One region of the Pseudarthrobacter sp. 01T43 genome, then DNA from elsewhere that is predicted to be linked to it. Evidence: predicted binding sites of a transcription regulator. Region 1 holds the regulator's gene; the other holds the start of a gene.

Region 1 (4,207 bases):
ACGGCCTTGGTCGTCCCGGTGCTCGCGTGCGTTTTGTGCCACGGTTTCATCCTTCGAAAGTGCAATGGTGCTGGTTTGGAGAATGCCGGTCGGGTGCGACAACAGCCTCTTCAGTACCAAGAATACTGGGTCACGCGGCAAATGCCGCGGTCGGGACAGCCCTTGGGCCGTTCACGGGCCCCGCGGAGTCATGGCGCCGTCAGGAAGTCAATGACTTCCTCCACCCGGCCGAGCAGTGACGCTTCCAGGTCCGCGTAGCTGCGGACCGCACCCAACAGCTTCTGCCAGCCCAGCCCGATGTCTTCCTTCGTGGAGTGCGGCCAGCCGAAGGCGGCCAGGATGCCGGTTTTCCYGTCCTGCCCACGGGGCACCACAGGCCATCGTTCGATGCCGAGCACGGCGGGGCGGATTGCCTGCCACACATCAACGTAGGGGTGTCCGACAATCAGCACATTCCCGGCGGCGCCCGGGGAGGCCATCACACCGGCCGCGATGCGCCACTCTTTGGAGTCCGGCACCAGGTGATCCACCAGGATCCCCAGCCGCCGGCTGGGCCCGGGACCGAAGGCGGCCACCGCCCCTGCGAGGTCATCGATGCCATGCAAAGGCTCGACGACGATGCCTTCCACCCGGAGATCGTCACCCCAGACCTTTTCCACGAGTTCGGCGTCGTGCTTTCCCTCCACCCAGATCCTGCTCGCCTTGGCCACCTGGGCACGCTGGCCCGCCACGCGGACAGAGCCGGACGCCGTCCGGCCGGCGGGCGCGGCCGCGCTCTGCCTGGGCGCCGGGGGCATGAGCCTGATGGGCTGGCCTTCCAAAAGGAACCCGAATCCAAGCTTGAACGAACGCGACTTGCCCCGCCGGTCTTCGAGGGCAACCACATGCATGCCGCCGGACTTCTCCACCCGGGTCACTGCTCCTACCCAGCCGGACTGTGCGTCTTCGAGGACCATGCCGCGTTCCACTGCAACCTCGGGGAGTTCGCTCCGGACGGGCGCGGTGATCTCCTGCGGACCCCAGTTCTGGTACTGCATGGATTGATTCCGCCTTGTGCTAGATCGTGCCCCGGAATGTTCGCCCGGAGCGGTACCAATGCTAACAACGGGGTGAGTCATATTAGACTGTTAGCACTTAGGCATGTCGAGTGCTAACGAGCCGTGACCATTGCCGTGAACAATGAGGCGCAACCGTGGATGGAGGTGGAGTGTGAGCGAGCCGCGCAAACTTGAAGTGCTGCGGGCCATTGTGGAGGACTACGTGCACTCCCGCGAGCCCGTGGGTTCCAAAGCCTTGGTTGAACGCCACCACCTCGGCGTTTCCAGCGCAACCATCCGCAATGACATGGCTGCCCTGGAAGACGAGGGCCTGATCACCGCTCCGCATACCAGCGCGGGCAGGATCCCCACTGACAAGGGCTACCGGCTGTTTGTGGATCAGATTTCGGCGGTCAAGCCGCTCTCTCCGGCGGAGAAGAAGGCCATCCAGTCGCTCCTTGAGGGCGCGGACGACTTGGATGATGCCCTGGACAGGACCGTCAGGCTCCTGTCCCAACTGACCAACCAGGTGGCCGTGGTGCAGTACCCGCATTTGAGCCGGGCCACCATCCGCCACATCGAGTTTGTCCTGCTGGCGCCACGCCAGGTCCTTCTGGTGCTCATCGCCACCACCGGCAAGGTGGAACAGCGCGTGATAGACGTCGGCCAGGACCTCGGTGAGGACACTATCGCCGCTTTGCGGACGCATTTCCTCGGCTCGCTGGCGGGCACGCCGCTCAGCCGGTTGGCCCAGTCACTGCCGGGAGTGGTTTCCTCCGTCGCGCCAGGACAGCGGGCAGCTGCCCAGGCGTTGGCTCAAGGGCTCGAAACGCTCGCCCATAGCAGCCGTGAGGACCGCATGGTGATGGCCGGCACTGCGAACCTGGCCAGGTCCAACGTGGATTTCCCGCTCAGCATCGGTCCTGTGCTGGAGGCCCTCGAGGAACAGGTGGTCCTCCTCCGCCTCCTCAGTGACATGGCGCAGGACCCGCGGGGTGTGACAGTGAGTATCGGCCGGGAAAACCCCTACGACGGACTGGCCGAAGCCTCGGTGGTCGCCACGGCCTACGGACCTGACAGCACGGCCAAGGTTGGCGTCCTGGGTCCCACCCGGATGGACTATCCCACCACCATGGCCGCCGTCAGGGCAGTAGCCCGCTATCTTTCAAGAATTCTGGGTCCGTAACAACAACGGTCCAGGCACCAAGAGCAGTGCCGGCAGCCTCGCTGCCGGAAGTACAACAGGGAAGAGATACGAACTTTGAGCAGCCACTACGACGTCCTCGGAGTCTCGCCGGAAGCCACCGGAGAAGAGATCAAGAAGGCCTACCGCAAGCTGGCCCGCACCCTTCACCCGGACGTTAATCCCGGGGACGATGCGTCGGACCGCTTCAAGGCCGTTACCCATGCCTACGAGGTACTTTCGGACCCCCAGAAGCGCCGCGTCTATGACACCACAGGCAATGAGAACGGCACCGACAATGGCTTCGGCGGTGGCAGTTATGCCGGCCAGGGCTTCGCGTTCCAGGACATCTTCGATACGTTCTTTGGGGCCGGCGGATCCTCGGGTCCGGCGTCCCGGGTCCGCCGCGGCCAGGACGCCCTCATCAGCGTCCGGATCGAACTGCGCGACGCCGTGTTCGGCGTCAACCGCAAGCTTGAGGTGGATACCGCCGTCACCTGTCCCACCTGCAACGGCTCGTGCTGCCGCGAAGGCAGCCACCCCGAGCGCTGCGATATCTGCGGCGGCAGCGGCCAGGTCCAGCGGGCCGTACGTTCCATCCTTGGCCAGGTCATGACGGCGGCTCCCTGCGGCAGCTGCGAAGGCTTCGGCTCTGTCATCAAGGATCCATGCAACGAATGCAACGGCCAGGGCCGCATTCGCAGCCGCCGGTCACTCACCATCAAGGTGCCCGCCGGCGTCGCAACCGGTACCCGGATCCAGCTGTCCGGGCAAGGCGAAGCCGGCCCTGCCGGCGGACCTTCCGGTGACCTTTACGTCGAGATCCGGGTCAACAACGATCCCACCTACGTCCGGGACGGCGATGACCTGCACGCGACGCTCCACATTCCTATGACTGCAGCTGCCCTGGGCACCGAAATGTCGCTGGAAACCTTCGATGGACTTCAGGAAATCGACGTCAAAGCCGGGACCCAGGCCGGCGAGGTCATCACCCTCCGCGGCCTGGGCGTCACCCACCTCCGGGGCTATGGCCGCGGTGACCTGCTGGTCCACCTGCAGGTGGAGACGCCGGCGAAACTCGATCCCGCTCAGGAGGACCTCCTGCGGCAATTGGCAAAGTTGCGCGGCGAACAGTTCACCGAGGGCAAGCTGACGGCCAGCGGTGGGGTCTTCGCCAAGCTGCGGGACCGGCTCGGTAACCTGTAGCTGTGAGCAACCCCGTCTTCTTCAGCGGAGCCGGGTCACTGGACCAGTTGGTTCCCGGTGCCCGTTATACCCTTCAGGGCCCCGAAGCGCGCCATGCGGTAACAGTCAAGCGATTGACGCCCGGGGAGTCCGTGGACATTGCCGACGGCGCCGGTAAACGGCTGACGGGAACGGTTGTTGCGGCATCACCCGCCGAACTCACCGTTGAATGCGCCGAACTGGCTGTGGAACAACAGCCTGACATCCGGCTGGTCCTGGTCCAGGCCCTGGCCAAGGGCGACCGTGATGAGCTCGCCGTGGAAACCGCCACGGAATTGGGGATCGACGCCGTGGTGCCCTGGCAGTCGGAACGTTCGATCGTGCGCTGGAAGGGTGAGCGCGCCGTGAAAGCCCATGCCAAATGGCAGTCCGTGGTCACGGCAGCAGCCAAGCAGGCACGGCGCGCCTGGATTCCCGAGGTGCGCGCCGCCGTCGAAACCCCCGGCCTGGTTGCCGCCGTGGCAGCCGCGGACCTTGCCGTAATCCTCCACGAAGACGCTGTGCGGCCGCTACGGTCCGTGCTGGAGGCATGGCAGGCCGCCGCGCCGGCGGCCTTGGGTCACCGGGAAGTCCTGCTCATCGTCGGTCCGGAGGGTGGGATCAGTCCCCGCGAAGTCACCAGGCTCTGCGGTGCCGGTGCCGTGACGGCACTCCTGGGCAACCATGTCCTGAGGTCCTCCACTGCCGGACCCGCCGCCGTTGTGCTTGCGAGCGATGTGTTGGGGCGCTGGAGCGCCGCGCA
Region 2 (4,207 bases), on a different contig from region 1:
CGGGGCCGAGGTCCTCGCTGTCAATGGCAAGCTGGACGCAGGCCTTGAGGTAGCTGAGCTTGTCACCGGTATCGTAACGGCGGCCGCGGAAGACCACCCCGTAAACGCCGTAGCCCTCGCCCTCGCCGGCGGCCAGTTCCTGCAGGGCGTCCGTCAGCTGGATTTCCCCGCCGCGGCCCGGGCCCGTGCGCTCCAGCACCTCGAAAACTTCAGGGTGGAGGACGTAGCGGCCAATGACGGCCAGGTTTGAGGGCGCCTCGTCCACGTCGGGCTTTTCGACGAGCTTGTTGATCCTGACGTAGCCTTCACCATCGATGGCCTGGACGTCGGCGCACCCGTAGGCACTGATCTGGGAGGGCTCCACCTCAATGAGGGCCACCACGGATCCGCCGGTCTTGGCCTGTACGTCGATCATGGTGCTGAGGAGCTCATCCCGGGCATCGATCAGGTCGTCACCGAGGAGGACAGCGAACGGTTCGTTGCCGACGTGCTGCTTTGCGCGAAGCACCGCATGGCCCAGGCCGTTGGGGTCACCTTGGCGGACGTAGTGGATGTCACCAAGGTTGCTGGCTGCCTGAATTGACTCGAGCTTGGCCATGTCGCCTTTGGCTTCCAGAGTGTCCTCCAGCGAAGGAACCCTGTCAAAGTGGTCCTCGAGGGCGCGCTTGTTGCGTCCCGTGATCATCAGGATGTCGTTGAGACCAACGTGGACCGCCTCTTCAACCACGTACTGGATGGCAGGCTTGTCCACCACCGGAAGCATTTCCTTGGGCATTGCCTTAGTGGCCGGCAGGAACCTGGTGCCGAGGCCGGCTGCAGGGATAACGGCTTTGCGTACAGTCTGCTGAGAGGTAGTCACTGGACTAATCTAACGGAGGGGCTGATCATTCAGTAATTCCTGGGCGCCCCTATCCTGCATACCGCAGGGCAGCACATCTGCAAGACGTCACGTGGAAGAGGGAACGGTATGTCCGAGCGCGACAGGGCGGCCAAGGAAGGCATCCGGGCCCGCCACCGGGAGCAACGCGCGGCCACGGAACCTGGCCGGCGCGACGCAGCCGGTGCCGGGCTTGCCGTCCACGGGGCAACGTGGGCTGACCAACTGGCCGGCGCAACGCCGTCGACCTTTTGCGCCTATCTGGGCGTGGTTCCTGAGCCGCCCACACTGCCGCTGATCAGCGAACTTCACCGCCGCGGCCACACAGTCCTGCTCCCCGTTTGCGAGCCGGATCGCCAACTGAGCTGGACCCGCTGGACGCCCGGGGCGGAGTTTATCCGCAGCCGGTTTGCTCCCGTGCTGGAACCCGCCGGACCGCGCCATGACCTCTCCATCATGGCCTCCGTGTCCGGGCTCCTGATCCCCGCCACGGCCCTTGATCTCAGCGGGAACCGGATAGGCCAGGGGGGCGGCTACTACGACGTCCTCCTGGGCTCACTGGCCAGCCAAGGGCTGGACATTCCGCTCGCGGCCGTCGTGTTCGATGGCGAAGTGCTGCCAGCCGGAAGCATTCCCGCCGAAGCGTTTGACCGGAAGGTCCCTGTCGCCCTGACCCCGTCCGGGCTGGTTCGGCTGTCGACTCCCGCATGACCGGGGCTCCGGCAGTCTCAAGAGCTGCTTGTTTGAGGTGATAGAATTGGCACTCAGGCCCTGAGACTGCTAATGAACGACCCGCTCGTTCCAGGCAATGCAGGACCTCTCGTTTGCCCAAGAGGAGGATCACCAGTGCCCACTTATGCCTACGCCTGCAAGGATTGCGGCCACGCCTTCGACGTTTTCCAGTCGTTTACCGACAGCACCCTGACGTCATGCCCGGAGTGCCAGGGAGCCTTGCGCAAGAAGTTCAACAGCGTTGGTGTCGTCTTCAAGGGCTCCGGTTTTTACCGGACCGACTCCCGCGATGCCAAAGGCAGCACGGTTTCTGCCGCACCCGCGGCGGCTCCCGCCCCGGCAGCTGCACCGGCCCCGGCCGCCGCAGCTGCAGCCAGCTGACGCTACTAGCTGCCTTCAGTAAAGGACCCGTCCGTAGCAACGGACTAATCCGCTTGCGCTGAACACGGTGTTGCGGCACTGTTTGAGGCCGCGTCCGACGCCGGCAGCACAGTTGTCCACATAGGCACCTCAGCTGCTGTGCGGCGAGGTCTCCTGAACATAGCGTGGGTGCCATGCCAGCCACGCTCTTCCGCCCCAGACGCGGAGCCGCCCCACCCGCGAGTGCCGTCCGCCGCCGTCTGGCGGCCCGAGACACTCGCCGCCCCGGCCGCCGCAGACTTGTCCTATGGCTGAGCCGGAACCGTCGCCTCGCCATCGCCCTCCTGCTGTGCATTGCCGCCGGGATCACCGTCCATCAGCTCACTCCCGCACCCGCGGACACTGCCACGACGCTGGCCGCCGCACGGGACCTGCCCGCCGGAACAGCATTGGCAGCCACTGACCTGGCGCCCGTGAAGATTCCCCCGCAGCTGGTAAGCCCCGGGTTTATATCCAACCCAAGCGAGGCCACGGGCAAACAACTGGCAGCACCACTCCGGAAAGGACAGCTGTTGACGGATTCCCAACTGCTGGGTCCCGGCCTCCTGACCGGAACGCCTCCCGGTTCCGCGGCTGTGCCGCTGCGGATGGCGGATCCATCCTCCATCCAGCTGGTGTCCCCCGGGCAGTTGGTTAACGTCGTACTGACCGGCGCCAACGGCTACGACCAAAACTCCCCGTCCGAAGTGCTCGCTTCCTCCGTGCCGGTCCTCTGGACTTCGGGGCAGGGTGGGAAGACGGGCCAGTGGCTCGGCACCGGCGAGACGGACGGGCTGATCGTGGTGGCAGCGGCCCCTGAACAAGCCGCCCGCCTGGCTGGAGCATCCACGCAGGGCAAACTGTTCTTTGTCCTGGTGGGTCCTCAGAGCGCTGCAGGGTGACGCGCCGTGACGGCTATCAGCCCCAGTGCGGCGGCTTGTTCTCCTTCAGCCAGGCATCGTGATCGTCGTCGGTGCCGTCGCCCCAGTTCCGGGGATCGTCCTCAGCGGCCTTGTTCGGCAGAATTCCTGCGGTACCGGTCTGCGGGGTTTCCGGTGCGGGCGCCTGGTCATGGCCTGTGGTGTCCGGCTGGTCGTCGCCTTCGGTACCGGCGTGGCCGGGGTTCTGTGGGTTCACAACAACCTCCCTCTCCAGGCGTCGGGCCTGGTCTTCATTCCTGTCGTTTCCAGCCGTTCCGAGGCGATGCGGGTCCAAATCCTCATCAAAGAATCCTCCCGAGGCGGTGCCGCGTCCAGGTGGCACAACATTCTCAAGGCCCAGGTAGCCTGCGATCCGGTCGGCGCAGGTGGACGGGTCCGTAAAGACCTCTATGGTCCACAGCGGCATGTACCGCCAGCCCATCCGTTCCAGCAGTTGCGGGCGGAGGCGGCTCCGCTCGCGGACGCTCATGGTGCGGTACTGTTCCGTGCCGTCGGATTCGATCGCCACCGGCCAGGGGATATCTGCGTCGTCCTGCCCCATGGTACTCAGCGGGTCAGCTGCAGCCACTACGTCGATCACACCGTCGTACTGGTGCCAGACGCGGGCACCCCGGGCGCGCAGCCGGTCGCCGAGGTCAGCCACCAGGGGATCAGCGCCGAGTGCCTGTTCGCTGGCGGCGGCCCGGGACGCCGGAGTGCCGAGGTCCGTCTTTCCTGCGATTTCCCGGTTCAGGAGCTCGTAGAGTTCCACGGCGCCGTACGAAAGCCGGGTGTGGTCGAGGTCTTCGGGCTGGAAGCATGTCAGGACGTGGATCGACCGCCGGGCACGCGTCATGGCCAGCGCGAATTTTTCGCGGCCGCCCTCAGCGGACAGCGGACCGAAGTTGTGCAGCGCCCGCCCGTGGGGGGTGCGGCCGAAGCCCGGTGAGAAGATGATGTGGTCCCGGACCAGGCCCTGCGCCCGCTCAAGGTCAACCACCCGGAAGGACTCATCACCGCCGCCGAAGAACCCGGCAAGCGTGGGATGGTTGGGCAGTTGCAGCCGGATGGACTCGCCGATCCGTGCCGCGTGCCGGAGGCTGGCAGTCACCACCGCCAGGGACGTGCGGGAACGCAGCCTTGCGTGTTCGAAGACCAACTGCACCACACGGTTGACCTCGGCCACCACGGACTCCACGCCCTCGTGGTCTGCGCTCGGCAGCCCGGTCCCGTCCGGCAGGTACTCGACCGTCAGCGCCCGGTCCAGGCCTGTGGCCGC

Evidence for each region. The regulator HrcA, encoded in region 1, represses chaperone genes, less so after heat shock. The targets are predictions, from matches to a motif close to TTNGCACTCGNNNNNNNCGAGTGCNAA.
Region 2: AC1DIM_RS06115 (FmdB family zinc ribbon protein) is a predicted target of HrcA. The motif match lies at 1,635-1,661, and genes of this name have one in related genera.

What each region holds. Positions count from the first base shown of each region.
Region 1 is NZ_JBFTPV010000002.1:285,003-289,209, forward strand. Features, by position in the region: gene AC1DIM_RS02930 (DUF4870 domain-containing protein) at 1-42, opposite strand, end outside; gene AC1DIM_RS02935 (DUF3097 domain-containing protein) at 189-1,037, opposite strand; gene hrcA (heat-inducible transcriptional repressor HrcA) at 1,210-2,223, shown strand; gene dnaJ (molecular chaperone DnaJ) at 2,299-3,426, shown strand; gene AC1DIM_RS02950 (16S rRNA (uracil(1498)-N(3))-methyltransferase) at 3,429-4,207, shown strand, end outside.
Region 2 is NZ_JBFTPV010000004.1:82,109-86,315, reverse strand. Features, by position in the region: gene galU (UTP--glucose-1-phosphate uridylyltransferase GalU) at 1-859, opposite strand, end outside; gene AC1DIM_RS06120 (5-formyltetrahydrofolate cyclo-ligase) at 968-1,588, shown strand; gene AC1DIM_RS06115 (FmdB family zinc ribbon protein) at 1,724-1,990, shown strand; gene cpaB (Flp pilus assembly protein CpaB) at 2,164-2,910, shown strand; gene AC1DIM_RS06105 (AAA family ATPase) at 2,927-4,207, opposite strand, start outside.